Regions from separate parts of the Terribacillus sp. AE2B 122 genome, predicted to be linked through region 2. Evidence: riboswitches for the same ligand, from Rfam matches in the RefSeq annotation. Region 2 holds a riboswitch; the other holds the start of a gene.

Region 1 (8,816 bases), on a different contig from region 2:
TGTTTATCTGACCCGATAAGTCCGGCTGATTTGAGCATCTTCAAATGATGGTGCAGTGTTGATTTCGCAACTGGAAGCTGCTCTGTTAATTGCTGGAGCGTTTGTTCACCTTCCAACAAACGTTTTAGCAAGTTAAGTCTGGTTGCATCACCCAATGCTTTATACTTTCTTACAAGCATCGTATCCGGATTATATCTGTTTTCTGGATCGATGCTATTAGCGTGAATTGGATAATAAAAAACCTTCGTACCAGGCAGATCTGCACTGATGGTCCACGGTCTGTAGTGGAAATGGGGAATAAACAATATTGTATTTATAGCATCATCGGGTTTGTAGCTTGTACTGTTTGTAACCCAACGAATAAAGGTCAGTTTATCCATTGCATCCAGCTTTTGTTCTCTATTCGATACATCTCGATCCAGCATATCCTGCAAAATCCCTTCCTGCGGTCTGATCACTTCCTTAAACCATTTTGTCATAACGGAGATCAAGTGTTTCTTCAGGAAAGAGATATCTGCGTTGGCAATAAAAGCGATATAATCTGGGAAGAAAGGGTTATCTGCAGTAACCTTTTGCAGAGTGGCCAATGCGCTTTCATTCCCCTTAGCAGCCTTTATTCGATGTTTTTCGAATGAGCTTCCAATGTAGGGAAAGCTTTGTTCCCGTAATGTCTGTTCCGGCATGTTGAAGACCTCAGCTGTCCACTCATCCAAGGTTGCAGCATTTGAGTGGTGCAGCAGCTGAAGCAGCGTCTTCCAGGTGTTGGATTGATGAATTTCTTGCAGTTCGAGCTGAAGCTCTTCCGAAAAGCCATTTTCGGGATCATCCCACATCTTTTCTACATGCTCGAGTGTTCCAGCAAGTGAAGCATTCGTTACTGCGGCAATTCCTAAAGCTGCTTCCCATAGTAACGATGTTTCAAAACGAATGGTATAATCATGCTTTGCTTTAAAACCCGTCTGAATTATTTGCATATTTATCACCTCGTAAATAATTCTATATTATTAGAATATTAAATTCAACAAAAATAGAACGGAGTGATGGAATGAATAATTATCATCGTGCATTCGGTGTTTATGCTGTTATACATAAAAAAGGTAAACTGCTTGTCATACATAAAGGAAGGGGCCCATATATCAATCGCTATGATTTGCCAGGCGGAAGTCTGGAAAGCGGGGAGGGTTTACTGGAGGCTGTCATTCGTGAAGTGAAGGAAGAAACAGGTTTAAATGCAGCAGTGAAGAAGCAGATTGGTGTTGTCGATTTTATGCTTCCGTGGCAGTGGAAGGATTTTACCCATGTACACCATACAGCAGTTTTTTATATAGCAGAGGCAACTGGAGAATTACGGGTTCCAGAGCAGTTTGCAGGACAGGATGCGTTGGGAGCTGAATGGGTTTCTATTGATAATTTAACCATTTCGAACAGTTCACCTTTGGTCATGCAAGCAATCAATTGGCAAGTGTCGGGAGAACTGCCGCTAGGAACTGTCGTTTATTCAGAGTGGGAAATCAGAGAGGGGAGTTTCCGGGAAGGAGATCAGGGTATTACATAAGAAAAAAGAGGGAGCGGCTTAGGTGAGAAAAGTAGGCTTATATGTATTTAGTCTGATGTTTGTTGTTGCTGGTATTTTGCACTTTGTATTAGATGATGGCTTCGCGGCCATGCTGCCAGCGTACGTACCTCTGCGCTATACGTTGATTTATCTGACCGGTATAGCAGAGTTTCTCCTAGCTATCGGATTATTGGTGCCTGCTACCAGGAAATTAACGGCTATTATCACTGTCATCTACCTGATTGCTATTTTTCCGGCAAACATATACAGTGCCGTCTACGATATACCTGCGCCAGGCTTTGAGGAGACCGACCAAGCACTTCTTTATGCTAGGCTCCTTGCACAGCCGGTACTGGTTTGGTGGATTTGGAAGGTTACGAGATAAAACGCATCTGCAATTCTTCAAAAGGCTTCGCATATAGTGAGGATATCATGTATGCCGAGGTGACTTATGCGTTCCATCAGTTTGTGTATGATTGTTAAAGATGAAGAAGAAGTGCTGGCTGGCTGTTTGGATAGCGTCCAGAATCTGGTAGATGAAATCATCATTGTGGACACAGGCTCCACTGACCGGACAAAGGAAATCGCAGCACAGTACACTACGCGTATTTTTGATTTTGAATGGATAAATGATTTTTCCGCTGCCCGAAATTACAGCTTCAGTAAGGCGACGGGCGAATACATCATGTGGCTCGATGCTGATGATGTGCTGCTGCCAAAGGATCAGGATGCTTTTCGTGATTTATGGAGTGGCTTGACTGATGAAGTGGATGTCGTGTCGATGTATTATCATACAAGCTTGGATGGTGAGGGCCGGCCGCTATACCTATATAGGCGCAATCGAATAGTAAAGCGCAGCAAGAATTTTCGCTGGCATGGTGCCGTCCATGAATACTTAGAATTCGGCGGAAATATCGTGGCATCGGAAATAGCTGTCACACACCGTAAAAGCGAAAAAAACCATACGATTTCAGACCGCAATATGAGGATTTATGAGTCCTTTGTCGCTTCTGGCAAGGAACTGACACCACGCGATATGTTTTATTATGCAAATGAGCTGAAGGATCACGGGAAGTTCGAACTTGCCAAGTCTTACTATATGGAGCTTCTTCAATCAGAAAAGGGCTGGGTGGAGGACAATATCCGGGCATGCCAATATCTGGCGGATTGCTGCAAAGCAGAAGGAGATATAGAAGGGTATCGCATGCACCTGTTCCGTTCCTTCCGTTATGACCGGCCGCGACCGGAATTCTGCTGTTTAATCGGTGACTTACTGACAGAGGATCGGAATTATGATGCAGCTGCATATTGGTATGAGCAGGCCTTGGATTATGAAGGGAAGGAGCTGCCGGGCTTCAGTGTACCTGCTTATACGACTTGGTATCCGTATTTGCAGCTGACGCTTTGCTATTCCCGGATCGGACTGCTTGACGAGGCAAAATCAGCTCATGAAAAAGCTGTGTTCTATAACCCGGATCACCCAAGTGTCCGCCATAACACATCATTCTTCGAGAAGCTCAGTCTTTAATTTCCTTTTGCTGTTTCATATGTCATAATACGTACTATCAAGGTAAGATATGGAGGATTGGTTGTGGCATTAGATATAATTGCTTGGATCATTATTGCGGTGGCATTCATCGCTAGTTTCGCGGGAATTGTTTATCCGGTCATTCCCTCTCCGCTTATGCTTTGGATTGGATTCCTAGTTTTCCAGTTCATGCTCAGTGATGGAGATTTGTCTGTATTCTTCTGGATTGCGATGGTTATCCTGACGGTGATTCTGATTATCTCGGATATTATCGCGAACAGTTATTTTGTTAAAAAATTCGGCGGCAGTAAGTGGGGAGAACGAATTGCAGCAATCGGTGTAATTGTTGGTTCCTTCATCATCCCGCCTTTTGGTATCATTATCGTGCCGTTTGTTGCTGTGCTTATAACAGAACTTATCCAAAGAAGAACACCGAAGGAAGCTATCTATTCTTCAATTGGCTCACTTCTAGGTTTCCTTGGCGGATCGATAGCAAAGATTGTAATTCAATTAATCATGATTGTATGGTTCTTTATAGCAGCTTTCGTATAAAAAAAGCGAGCATCGCTGCTCGCTTTTTCTTATGCGTATTCTGTTTTCTGCAATCGCATATCTAAAATATAATAACCGAATGGAATGACGGATGCGAGCAGGGCTAAGATTGCCCATTTCATTCCCCAGCCAACTTTCAGGGTCGTATAGCCAGTCCAAATGACATACAGGACGAACAAACCGCCATGGATGGCACCTATGTAGGTGACGAAGATCGGTATATCCATCATATATTTCAAAGGCATTGCCAGGAACAATAACAAAAGCAAGGAAGTCCCCTCGAGAAATCCGATGATACGGAACCATTTCAATGTCGCTTGCATGAAAGCCCTCCCAAAAACTATTTATAAATAGTATAAGCAAGCTTGCCCCTATTTACCACTCATCGGGAGAACTTGTCATAACATTGTCAAAATATCATGTTACATCATAGATGGACGGACGTCTGTCCTGAAACACGGGGATGCGGCTGCGAACGTCATCCACTTGGTCAAGGACTGCTTCACCATACAGAATGGTAGCTTCCTCGCCAGCTTCAGCAATGACCTCTCCCCATGGCCCGATGATCATGCTATGCCCGGCGAATTCATTGGCAGGATCGCTTCCAGCCCGATTACAAGCAACTACATAGCATTGGTTTTCGATTGCCCGGCTGAGCAAAAGCGCACGCCAGTGATCCAGTCGCGCTTTCGGCCACTCGGCAACAACGAAGAGCACTTGCTGATCGTGAATCATATGCGTGCGGATGAATTCGGGAAAACGGATGTCGTAACAGATGACGCCAGCTGCTCGCTTATTTCCAATGGAAAAGGAAGCAGATTTGTCGCCTTGGGTCATAAACTTCTCTTCATCCATCAACCGGAATAAGTGCGCTTTATCATATTCATGTAGCAGCTCACCAGCTGGTCCGAAGACAAGCATCGTGTTATAGACACCAGTTTCGGTCTGCTTGGCAATGGAACCAGCGACGATATATTTTTGGTGTGTTTTAGCCAATCTGCTGATGAATCGCTTCGTTGTTTCTCCCTCTGCATCACTTATGCTTTCAAGCCTAGACAGGTCGTAGCCAGTTGTCCAAAGCTCCGGCAGCACGAGGACATCGGCATTTTCCTGTGCCTCATTAACTAATGCTTCCACTGTTCTGTAATTGGCTTCCGGATCACCAAAAACGATATCATGCTGAATTAAGGCAAGTTTCATTGTGTCACTCCCTTATTCGCCGCAACGAATGTCTCGACACTTCGCATGGCGTCCACGACTTGATCTGAATCGGAAACATGCATGAAATGAATGGATTCACCTGGTGCGACAGCGCCGTCTGCAGCAATTTTCATCGCTTTGTCCAAATCCTCTTTTACGCCAAGTTCTTTAAGTACTGTTGGTAATCCGAGTTTTTGATAAATTGGAAGCAAAGTGCGAATCTCGTCAAACTTCTCTTCCAATGCAAGCTGAACAAGAATGCCGTAAGCTACTTTATTTCCGTGCAGCTGCTCATGTGTTTCTGCAAGTCTTGTCAGTCCATTGTGAATGGAATGTGCACCAGCAATTCGGCCGTATTCATCACCGAAACCTCCTACCATACCGCCAGCCATAATGATAGTTTCTGCAACCCGGGTAAATGCACTGTCAGTACGTTCACTTTGTAAAGAACAAATAGCTGCATCTCCTTCGGCAATAAGGATATCCCGGCATAACTTAGCTGCGTTGCGGGATATCTGAACAGCAAGCGGCTGATCCGTCATATTTTCGGTAAGTGCATCTGCTTCGTACCATTTGGCCAATGTATCTCCGATTCCGGCAATCAGATAAGGTACAGGTGTTGTGAGCAAAAGTTTCGGCTCAACAAGCAGCATAAATGCACTGCGTGGGAATACGGTATATTCGACAAAATTACCTGCTTCATCATAAAAAACGCTGAGTGAAGCCCATGGGGAGCAGTTAGAAACGATTGTCGGAATTAGAATGACTGGCAGCCCTGCATCATTGGCAGCGGCTTTGGCAGTATCTAACACTTTTCCGCCGCCGACACCGATTATGAATTGAGCAGCTTCGTTTGTTGCGATGTTTGCTAATCTAGCTGCTTCTGCATGTGTGCACTGGCCGTTATAAGCGACTCGTTTTACTGGCAAATCAATCGGATCCAAGAATGGGGAAGCCGCTTTCCAGGAAGCATTTCCGTGAATAAGCAAACCATTTGTCCAATTCAATTCCGAAAGCCTTGCTGGAAGACTTTCCAGTATATTATCCTCACAGACGTAATAATTCGGAGCGCCTTTTATGTTGATGGTCATGTTGTCACCTCATTGATTTTTTACATAAAAAAACTCTTCCAGACGAATATGGAAGAGGGAAAGGCGGTGTCTAGTCCCCTTATCCCTCAGCGTTTCGCTGTTGGATTTAGCACCGTGTGCAAATGCACCGGTTGCCGGGCTTCATAGGGCCAATTCCCTCCGCCTTCTCTTGATAAGAGTGTGTGATTCATGTATGATTTGTTCATTATCGCATTCTATTTCCAAGACTGTCAAGATTGGTAATAGTCAGAATAAGAAGAGTGAAACAACAGGAGAGTGAGTAAGATGGATTTTCCGTTTTCGGATGCATTGAAACGACTGCCGGAACAGTTTTTTGCCGGCTTAGTACATAAGGTAGGTCTGCTGGAGAAAGAGGGGCACGATATCATCAAGCTCGGACAGGGAAACCCTGATTTGCCGACGCCGCAGCATATCGTAGAGAAACTGAAGGAAGCTTCCGATAATCCGGCTTATCATAAATATTCACCATTCAGAGGCTTTGATTTTCTTAAGCAGGCAGTTTGCGACTTTTATGATCGGGAATACGGTGTAAAATTGGATCCCGCAACAGAAGTGGCCATCATGTTCGGCTCTAAAACAGGTTTGGTGGAAATCAGCCAATGTCTGCTGAATCCTGGTGATTTGGCACTGCTTCCGGACCCGGGGTATCCGGATTATATGTCCGGTATCGAACTTGCGCAAGCACGAACATCGTTCATGCCATTAACCGCTGAAAATGAATTTCTGCCTGATTATGATGCTATTCCTGCTCGTGATCTGGAAGAAGCAAAGCTGATGTTCTTGAACTATCCAAACAATCCCACTGCTGCAACAGCGGATCAGAAGTTCTTCGATAAAACAGTGGAACTGGCAAAGAAACATAAAATCTGTGTGCTGCATGATTTCGCTTATGGTGCACTAGGCTTTGACGGTGAAAAACCACAAAGCTTCCTGCAATCCGAAGGCAGCAAAGAAGTTGGCATTGAAATGTACACCTTATCCAAAACGTATAATATGGCCGGCTGGCGCATCGCTTTTGCAGTTGGTAATGCCTCTGTGATTGAAAGCATCAATTTAATCCAGGATCATATTTATGTAAGTTTGTTTGGCGGCATGCAAGAGGCGGCTGCTTACGCTCTGACAACGGATCAGACATGCGTGGAAGAACTCGTCCGCACGTATGAAAGCAGAAGAGATGCTTTCATCGGCCATTTACGTGCTATCGGTTGGGATGTACCCGAACCAAAAGGTACTTTCTTCGTTTGGCTGCCAGTTCCGCACGGATTTACTTCTGAGGAATTCGCTGATTTGCTGCTGGAAAAGGCGCATGTGGCAGTTGCTCCGGGGAATGGTTTTGGCGAATATGGAGAAGGATATGTTCGCGCAGGTTTATTGGATACGGAGGAAAGATTGCTGGAAGCGGCAAAACGAATCGAAAAGCTCGGTATCTTTTCAAAAGCATAAGAAAGAGCCAGTCCTATATGGGACTGGCTCTTTTGTCTGTCAGCTTGTCACTGCGCAGCGATTTGGGCCGGATTCTATATCGGCTTCGTCTGTGCTATCAATGGTGGCTTTTCCTTGATTGGCTTCCCGAATCAGCTGGTAGCTATTCGGCTGCTGGGAAGGAATGCTATCCAAAACGGAGGAAGCAAATTGGCTCACATCCTGCAGCTGCAATCGGGGATTTTTTCTGTATAAATCTTCCATACGAGCTTGAACTGTACCGTCCGTTTCGATCTCTGACAGCTCGGAAAAATGGGAAGGAAGGACAATCAAGTCCAACGACAATAATGGAAACTTTTCATATAAAGTGTTGTGCAGATTCTTTACCCATTGTTCTGCTTGACCGGCTAAATCTGGGCGGCCGATTGATTCGGTAAAGAGCGTATCTCCAGACAGCAGGAAAGTGTCATCAACGACAAAACTGATGCTTCCTTCTGTATGACCTGGTGAGGCAATGCTGCGCATGCCTTCTTCCGTTTTTCCGAATGGAATCGTCATACCATCTTGTAAAGGAGAAAAGGTGAAAGTCGCTTCTTTTCCATCATCAGCAGGGAACCAATATGTCGCTCCTGTTTCTTCTGCCAGTCTCCGTCCGCCGGACAAATGGTCCGCGTGAAGATGGGTATCAAGTACATGTTTGATCGTCCATCCGTTTTCTTTAGCGAAGGTTGAATAGGCTTCGGTGAACCTTGCCGGATCTACTACAGCTGCTTCTCCATTGGAGACGACCATGTAGGATAGGCAGCCTTTCCCAATACGCATGAATTGATAAATCTCCCCGCCATATGTGAGATCGCCGACTTTATGGGGACTGAGTGTTTCTCCCCAAGCTTGCATGCCGCCAACGACATGAACGATATTATCCATTCCGGCTGCTTGTAAGAGGGAGACGGCTGTCTGAGCTGATTTGCCCCGATAGCACATGACATAGACAGGATCTTGTTCTGGCAGTTCTTTACGGGCCTTATTTGGGTCTGCTTTGATAGCGGCAAACGGAATATCATATCTTTTAACGCTATCGGCTGTAATTGACCAGTCCTGAACATCCGCTTCTTGCCGGATGTCAAGAAGATGAACGGTATCTTTCGCTTTTATTTTTTCTGCCAGTTCTGCTGTGTGCAATGGATTCATGCAATCGTCTCCTTTAGAAATCTTTTTTGATTATAGGAAGGAGCAGTTTGACTCCTTTCTTATTCACTGGGAATATTCTGCTGTCAGCGAGCAGGTGGCTTGCATAACCGGCTGTGCCGGCAAGCTGGGTGCCGAATAGAGCGGTCTCTTGTTCAAAGAATGTCATCAATATGTAGAAATAGATCAGTCCGATCAAGGAGTGAGTGTATGACCGGTGGGCAAGGAAAGATGCAATTCCGATATAACATCCGCTCAT
Region 2 (8,816 bases):
TAACAGTTTATATTAATGCTAAGGCGGTACATGAGCTGTCAAAGGTAGAAAATATAGGTGTTGATTTTAGTGATTTGAATGGAGTTCTAGAAACAGCTGACATACGAAGATTGCTTTTAATTAGAAATTTCTTATTAGAATTTAAAGAGAGCATTACAGAAGAGTTAAAGAAGGAAACAAACGGTTTTTTTGAAAAATTTAATAATTATTTTCGTGATAAAAAGTTACAAGCTGCTTTAGAGAAGTTAGATAATGTTGTGGAGAACCCGGAGTTGATTAACATTAGCAAGGCCATAGATCAGAACACAGTGACGAAAGAAACTAATGAATCTATAGCCGAAATTAAAGCTGCTTTACAAAATATTAACGCTAGAATTAATAGTAAGAATAGTGATAGCTTAGAAGTTAGTGCATCAAATATTTTAGCTAGATACTTCAATTTAAAAGACCTAGTAAGTACGATTAAGGAAATCTTAGAAATATGTAAAAGAAGGAGGTTATTTATATTCGTAGATGATTTCTCCGAACTTAACAAGATAGATATGATTTCTTTTGTTGATGCTATAGTTAGTCCCCTTTATCACCTTGGTAAAGAGCATATTAACTTAAAGATAGCTGCTTATCCTAATAGAATTTATTTTGGTGATTTAGATTCCGGGAAATACGACCTTATTTCAATTGATATGTTTGATATTTATCGGAAGGACAATACTGTGAGCACTGAAAAGGGAGCTATAAGTTATACTCAAAGAATAATTGAAAACAGAATTAGATATTTTTGTGAGTCAACGGTTGAAGAATATTTTGATACTAAGTCATTGAAAATGGAAGACTATTACAAGTTACTATTTCAAAGTTCGATGAATGTAGTTAGAACTTTAGGTCATATATTGTATACATGTTGGTTAACACATATTTCTCAAGGAAAGAAAATTAATAGATTTGCAATTGAACAAGCAAGCGAAAAATATTATATTGACCATACAAGTAGCTATTTTAGTAAGCATAAATTCTCTAAAGGTATTTTTGATGATAAGATAGATATCCATGTTCAGGAAAATTTGTTGAAGTCGCTAATACTCACAGCGCAAGAGAATAAATATAAACTAAAGAATCTGGAAAACTCTTATTTTACTGATTTAGTAGCTGTGCCTACAAGTCATTTCATGGCAAATCCAGATTTAGATAACGTGTTAGCTTCTCTAGAGTTTAATGGTTTTCTGCATAAAATAAATGAGATTGCTGCTAAAGGACGAACATCCGGAAGTTCTAAAAATACGACAAATCATTTGTATGCTTTTGATTTTGGTCTCTGTGTATATGAGAAAGTAATATATGGTAAGCCTGATAATAAAGATTCTAAATTTTATCAACAAAGAGCTTTTGATTATACTTCATTTATTTTTAATTGTTTACGTGAAAACAAACAAATTATCTGTACTAATTGTGGAACAAAATATCCTATTGAAGAACTTGAACTTTTTGAAAGATTTAGAATGAAATGTATGGGGTGTGAGGATGGTAAGTGTCAAGTTCAGTACGATGAAGAGCTTGTCAAAATTGCGAAAAGAGAATCTGAAACAGCAATTTGGACCAGAGATGAGATAGAGATATTACAAACAATCCATTTATTAAACAACCAAAATCTCTCAATGAAAATAACAGCTAATATGGTAGCGGAAGAAATTGATAGAACCAGTTCATTTGTAGCTTGGAGATGTAGAGATCTCGCGCAAGCTGGGTATGTAAAAAGAAATGAAGCAAAACCTAAACCATTCACTTATGAATTACATATGCAAACAATCACTAAACTTGAGGAAAAGGGCGTGATTGGAAGGGCACAATTTAATAATTAAATATGTTAATTCAAACCTTTTTTGTGATTACATTATTACACTAGGAATAATTAATAAGGTTACTTGTTTTCAAAAATACTATAGTCATTTGTGATTTTTTGTTTTTCTCTTATCCAGAGAAGCGGAGGGACTGGCCCTATGAAGCTTCAGCAACAGACTGTGTGTACTGTGCTAATTCCAGACTAGATAAGAACCGGACTACATAAAAGTAGCGAACCTCTTCTTATTTAGGAGAGGTTTTTTGTTTTTTACACTATTAATATGAGGTGATTGTGTATGTTAAACGAGTTGAGTAAAGCATTGGAAGTCTTAAGAGAAAAGAAATGGGTGGATCTGACGCACACCTTTGGACCAGAGTCTCCGCGTTTTTCAGCTTTTAATTCTGCAAAGTTCGAAACACTATTCTCACATGATGATGGGTTCTTCGCTCAGAGTTTTACTTTCCCGGGGCAATACGGAACGCATCTGGACGCACCGATTCACTTTGTGCGTGAGACACGATACTTAGAAGAGTTGGAGCTGAAAGAATTGGTATTACCGCTTGTTGTGATTGATAAATCTAAGCAATCTGCTGCCGATCATGACTATTCATTGTCTGTAGAAGATATTCTGGCGTTTGAGTCAGAGCATGGCAAGATCGAACCGGGCACTTTCGTAGCCTTACGGACAGATTGGAGCAAACGCTGGCCAAATCAGGAACAGATGGATAACAAAGATGAACAGGGAAACAGTCATTCTCCTGGCTGGTCACTGGGAAGTTTAAAGTTTCTTTATGAAGAACGGAATATCAAGGCGGTAGGTCATGAAACATTTGATACGGATGCTGCAGTCGATTTTCAGAAAAACGGTGCTTTACTGGGTGAATATTATGTGCTGGAACAAGATTCCTACCAAGTTGAACTGCTGACGAATCTGGATCAGCTGCCAGCAAAAGGGGCGTTCATCTTTAATATCGTACCGAAAGCAGGAAAAGCGTCAGGATTTCCTGTTCGTTCTTTTGCTGTCTTGCCTTAAAAGTAACGCAATATGATTAAAGGCTCTCCAAATCGGATAATGGGTAAAATACTCACTGATAGGAGGCGGCATGATGGAAAAGGAACAGAAGTTGCCAGCTGTATTCAACGAACTAGCAGAAACGCTGCGAGGTATAAGTCGAACTAGCAATCATTTAAATGAAAAGTTAAAGTCAGCATATACAATAGTAGCAACAGATCACCCGCTAATCAGAGCTGATGGAAGACATGATGATGCGAAAGGTATTCAGCAGCTGCTGAACCTAGCTGATCGCAAGAAGGGCTTGCATATTGTCTTTCCGCCAGGACTTTACACACTGCGTCGACCATTGCGTCTCAAGCCAAACACATTCTTTGAGGCGGATAATAATTCTAGATTCCGAAAAAAGCATCATGGACCGATGGCGGACACGCGATTGAACTGAATGCCATGCGTAATATCGAAGTGCGGCATTGCAAGTTTCTTGGTTATGATGATCGTAATGGAGAGCGCGCTTATAGTGAGGCAATTCAGTTAGATTTAGCCAAAGCCCGCCGAGTATTCCCTTGGGGAGGTTCTGTATTCGATCAAACCACTTGTCAGGAAATTTGGATTCATCATAATAACTTCGGTCCATCTGAAACGAAAGGAAGCTGGGGAAGGGCTGTTGGTTCGCACTCCGCTACTGCAGACAGATGGCATGAACGCATATTTGTTTCAGAAAATGTAATGAATGAAACGCTCCAGTGGGCTGTACGGGCTTATTCATGGCGGGATGTTGTTCTATATAATAATCGGATGAAATCGTGCGGTGGTGGGATTGCTATTCATCCAAATAATGTGGACGGCAGAAATGACACAGATAGTAAAAACCGTCCTACAGGGCGCAGCAATCCAATCAGGAATTTCCTCATCATGCAGAATACCATCAGTGGCGGCAATTATGCTTCAGAAATAAGGTTGAAAGGCGATGAGCATTCACCTATAACTGGCGCGTGCTTGCGTGGCAATCATGTGGAATCCTATCCGGGGAGAGGCGTTCTTGTTACAGGTTCAATAAACAGTCTAATCGATAAAGAAACCGCACTTTCTCGATAGTCACTGCGATTTTAGTATGTATGATTAAGTAAATGTAAGTTTTCTGTATATTATGGAGAAAATATGCATATAGTTGTCGATACATGCTACACTTTTCTTGGAGGTGGCCTATGTATTTAGATGAGACGAAACGATATCGGTTTATCGGATCCGTTCCTTTCGGGAAATATTTCATGGTCCGCATCTATGACCTGGAACTGCAGCAGGAGTATACAATATCGGATCGGCTTCTGAGCCAATATACAGATAAGCCCTTAAAGGAGTTTTACCTTCAGATCAAACGTAATATCTATGACTTGGAAGCTAAGGAAAGAAGCATGACCTCGGAACTTGGAGATATGCAGCAGCGATTATTCGATTTTCTTGATGAAGAAGAGGAAGACGATGATGATACACCTATCCCCACGGAGAATGTCATACCTTTCAGAAGACCCCACCCTGGGGAGTCCCGGGAAAAGTAGGGAATAGTATCATAAGGCTGTGAATGCATGGATTCACAGCTTTTTGCCATTTAAAAGTTGCAATCTGCGTTTTCTTTGTTACATTTAAGGGTATAGCTGTTACCAGGTCTCTAACTGAAAATCTAATGAGGATGTTGCCGATGGATAAAGAGAATAATGTTGTCCTGTTCCCGGGTCTGAAGACGCGGCTGGAGCGGGAAGGGATGAAGGAGCTGCAGGAGAAGAATTACACCGATGCAATAGGGAAGTTTGAACAGCTTTTGGATTATGGCTACCGTCAGCCGGAAATTTTGACTGGGCGCCTAATATGTTTAATGGAGCTTGGCAGGCATGAAGAGGCGGAGGAAATGTCCTTGCAGCTGTTGGCTGCCAAGGATAAGGATTATCTGCAATACTTACATATTCATTTAACACTGCTGTTCCAGCTCGGACGCTACGACGAAGTAGTGGAACTGCTGGACGAGGTATATGCAACAGAGAAAATACCGACGCCGCTTAAGACGTCGTTTGATCAGCTGCAGAAGGTAAGTCGTAAAATGGCCGAAGATAAGAGTCAGACAACGGCAGATCAGCTTATACATAATTTCGAAAAAGCACGCAAGAGTAAGGATACCGTCTTGCAATGGCAGCTCATCCAGAAATGCCATTCGCTTGATGTCAGTCCGCATGTACAGAAGATGGAAGCATATTTACTTGATGAGGAAGCTGATCCCGTCGTACAGACAGCTGTACTGGAATGGCTCGTGAAGCAAGAAATCGAATTCCCAGTCACAATACATAAGATGAAAGAAACGATGACAGTTGTCCCGGAGAACCTGACAACAGTTGAAAGATCGGAAGGGATGAAACAGGTACTGCAGCATTTGCATCTTCTTGAGCAGCAGAATCCATCACTTTACGACTTGGTGTACAAACTTTTACATCGTTATATGTATGTTAGATACCCAATGGTGCCTACAGAAGAAGACGGCACTGTTTTGGCTGCTGCACTGCAGAAGCTGGCAAGCAGTTATCTGCAAATCGATCAGCCTGCTGTTACAGAGGAAGAAGCGCAGAGAATCGCTTCTATGATGGAAGAGATCATTACATTGGAAGCGAAATATCTGACTGTCGCCGAGGAATGACAGAGTTCGTATCGTTAGTGTTGAAAGCGACTATGAATATGTTATAATAAGATGGTTGTAAACCAGTACTAGTTAATAGCTTATATTATGCTAGAATTGAGAACGATTAACATGAAACAAACGATAGATGTTGGAGGGAATATTATGTCAGCAAAATTCGAAAGAACAGAAGGCAAGAACGAGGGAATCTTAACAATTACCCTATCTCCTGAGGAATTGGACGGAGCACTTGACCAAGCGTTTCAAAAAGTAGTTAAACAAGTTCAGGTACCAGGTTTCCGTAAAGGAAGAGTACCACGTAAAATCTTCGAACAACGCTTCGGTGTAGAATCTTTGTACCAGGATGCAATTGATATCGTTCTTCCAGGAGCATACATGAACGCTGTTGAAGAGACTGGCATTGAGCCTGTTGCACAGCCGGATGTAGATCTTGAGCAGATCGAACAAGGTAAAGAGCTTATCTTCAAAGCTACTGTAGCTATCAAACCAGAAGTAGAGCTTGGCGACTACAAAGGTCTTGAAGTAGAAGCAGAAGATACTACAGTAACTGACGAAGATGTTGAAAAAGAAATCGATACACTTCGCAACAGACAAGCTGAATTGGTTGTTAAAGAAGAAGGATCTGCAGCAGAAGGCGACACAGTCGTAATCGATTTCGAAGGTTTCGTTGATGGCGAAGCATTCGAAGGCGGCAAAGCAGAAAACCATTCTTTGGAAATCGGTTCTGGCAGCTTCATCCCAGGATTCGAAGAACAGCTAGTAGGTAAAGAATCCGGTAGTGAGTCCGATATCCCTGTGACATTCCCTGAGGAATATCATGCTGCGGAACTTGCTGGTAAAGAAGCAGTCTTCAAAGTGAAAATTCACGAAATCAAAGCAAAAGAACTTCCTGAGCTTGATGATGAATTCGCAAAAGACGTAGACGAAGAAGTTGAATCTTTGGATGCGCTTCGTGAAAAAACAAAAAACCGTTTGCAAGAAGAAAAAACAACTGCAGCGGAAAACAACAAACGTGAGCAGCTGATCAACCTTGCTACAGACAACGCGAAAGTGGAAGTTCCAGAAGCAATGGTAGATACAGAACTAGACCGCATGGTTCGTGAATTCGAACAGCGTCTTCAAATGCAAGGTATGACACTTGAAATGTACGCTCAGTTCTCAGGTCAGGACGAAGCTGCACTTCGCGAGCAAATGAAAGAAGATGCTGGCAAACGTGTGAAAACGAACTTGACTCTTGAAGCTATCGCGCAAGCGGAGAACTTAGAAGTGACTGACGAAGACGTTAACACAGAGCTTGATAAAATGGCTGAAATGTACCAAACAGACAAAGAGCAATTGACTCAAATGCTTGGCGGCAACACAGACGCTATCAAAGATGATCTGAAGTTCCAAAAAGCTATCGATGTATTGGTAGACAACAGCAAAACTGCATAAGACATAATCAGAAAAACAAGGCAGCAATCACTGTGCCTTGTTTTTCTAAAAAATAAACGTAGTTCCAGAAGGTATTGTTAGCCTCTCTGTGGAATTACGTGCATGAACGGCTTTTTCGTTTACATATACTACATACATATGGTTTGACTTTTACAAAAAAAACTCCATAATAAAACGTACCTCTTTTTTCGCGTATGCAGGATTTGCCAGTTTAATAAAAGGGAGAAATCTTCCTTTGCAGGGTTTACCTGCGTTCATTTGGCTAATACTGATGGAAAAAGTGTTTTGCTTTTTAATACTGCTTTTATCTGATATGATTGGAAAAAGGAAGGCTGGGCGCATCCAGAATGTGTTTGATCTTTCGAGATATCATATATAGATATTACATTCGAGGGGTGAAATGATGTTTAAATTTAATGAAGAAAAAGGACAACTTAAATGCTCCTTCTGTGGCAAAAGCCAAGACCAAGTACGTAAATTAGTAGCCGGACCAGGCGTCTATATATGTGATGAGTGCATCGACTTGTGCACAGAAATCGTGGAAGAGGAACTTGGAAACGAAGAAGAAGTTGAATTCAAAGAAATTCCGAAACCACAGGAAATCCGTGAAATTCTAAGCGATTACGTTATCGGACAGGATAAAGCGAAGAAGAATCTTGCTGTAGCGGTTTACAACCACTATAAACGTATCAATTCCGGTAAGAGCTCAGATGATGTGGAATTGTCTAAGAGTAATATCGCAATGATCGGTCCGACTGGTAGCGGTAAGACATTACTAGCTCAGACATTGGCGCGTATCCTAAACGTACCATTCGCAATTGCAGATGCAACTTCTTTAACAGAGGCTGGTTACGTTGGGGAAGATGTAGAAAACATCTTGCTTAAATTGATCCAAGCTGCTGACTACGATGTAGAAAAAGCAGAAAAAGGGATCATTTACATCGATGAAATCGATAAAGTAGCACGTAAATCAGAGAACCCATCCATCACTCGTGATGTTTCCGGTGAAGGTGTGCAACAGGCACTTCTTAAAATTCTTGAAGGTACGGTAGCAAGCGTTCCGCCACAAGGCGGCCGTAAGCATCCTCATCAAGAATTCATCCAGATTGATACAACAAACGTTCTATTCATCTGTGGTGGTGCTTTCGACGGAATCGAGCAAATCATTAAACGCCGTCTTGGTAACAAGGTTATCGGTTTTGGTGCTAATGATGGCAAAGAGACACTAGATAAAGGCGAATATCTTTCCAAGGTATTACCGGAGGATCTATTGAAATTCGGTTTGATTCCAGAGTTCATTGGTCGTCTGCCTGTTATCGGCAGCCTAGAGCCGCTTGATGAGGAAGCTTTGGTTGAGATCCTGACAAAACCTAAAAATGCATTGGTGAAACAATACCAGAAGCTCTTCCAGATGGACCAAGTAGAATTGGTTATTGAAGAAGATGCGCTTCGTGAAATTGCTAAGCTGGCAATTGAACGTAAAACTGGTGCACGGGGCTTGCGCTCCATCATTGAAGGTATCATGCTGGACGTTATGTATGAACTTCCATCCCGTGACGATATCAAGCAATGCATCATAACAAAAGATACAGTACTGCTTGAGAATGGCCGTCCGAAGTTTGTACTGCATGATGGTACCGTAACAGATGAGAACCAGCAATCTCCGAAAGAGAGTGCATAATCTCTATCTGCCAAGCAGATGATCATCTACAGCAAATCCCTTGTTACAGTTGGTGGCAAGGGATTTTTTTCTTGATTTTCACAAAGTATGGGTACAGTACTGTGGTTGTGTATATACTTTAAGAAAGACTGAAGAAGACAGACATTTGGAGGTGTCACGATGGAAAAAG

What was found. Region 2 has a riboswitch for S-adenosylmethionine ahead of AE2B122_RS00885 (cyclase family protein). Riboswitches for the same ligand answer to the same signal wherever they lie in the genome.
Region 1: it holds a riboswitch for S-adenosylmethionine, as region 2 does, so the genes downstream of both, AE2B122_RS14370 (iron-containing alcohol dehydrogenase family protein) here and AE2B122_RS00885 (cyclase family protein) in region 2, are expected to answer to the same signal.

The regions. Positions count from the first base shown of each region.
Region 1 covers NZ_LR700947.1:78,734-87,549, reverse strand. Annotated here, with positions in the region: gene AE2B122_RS14405 (helix-turn-helix transcriptional regulator) at 1-974, opposite strand, end outside; gene AE2B122_RS14400 (NUDIX hydrolase) at 1,046-1,555, shown strand; gene AE2B122_RS14395 (hypothetical protein) at 1,578-1,940, shown strand; gene AE2B122_RS14390 (glycosyltransferase family 2 protein) at 2,007-3,083, shown strand; gene AE2B122_RS14385 (DUF456 domain-containing protein) at 3,147-3,635, shown strand; gene AE2B122_RS14380 (DUF3817 domain-containing protein) at 3,665-3,958, opposite strand; gene AE2B122_RS14375 (carbon-nitrogen family hydrolase) at 4,053-4,835, opposite strand; gene AE2B122_RS14370 (iron-containing alcohol dehydrogenase family protein) at 4,832-5,926, opposite strand; SAM riboswitch class I at 6,003-6,105, opposite strand; gene AE2B122_RS14365 (pyridoxal phosphate-dependent aminotransferase) at 6,212-7,390, shown strand; gene AE2B122_RS14360 (MBL fold metallo-hydrolase) at 7,430-8,560, opposite strand; gene AE2B122_RS14355 (metal-dependent hydrolase) at 8,574-8,816, opposite strand, start outside.
Region 2 covers NZ_LR700942.1:175,789-184,604, forward strand. Annotated here, with positions in the region: gene AE2B122_RS00880 (hypothetical protein) at 1-1,856, shown strand, start outside; SAM riboswitch class I at 1,963-2,049, shown strand; gene AE2B122_RS00885 (cyclase family protein) at 2,133-2,870, shown strand; gene AE2B122_RS00890 (hypothetical protein) at 2,944-3,294, shown strand; gene AE2B122_RS00895 (hypothetical protein) at 3,300-3,947, shown strand; gene AE2B122_RS00900 (hypothetical protein) at 4,058-4,408, shown strand; gene AE2B122_RS00905 (tetratricopeptide repeat protein) at 4,549-5,532, shown strand; gene tig (trigger factor) at 5,677-6,966, shown strand; gene clpX (ATP-dependent protease ATP-binding subunit ClpX) at 7,370-8,647, shown strand; gene lon (endopeptidase La) at 8,807-8,816, shown strand, end outside.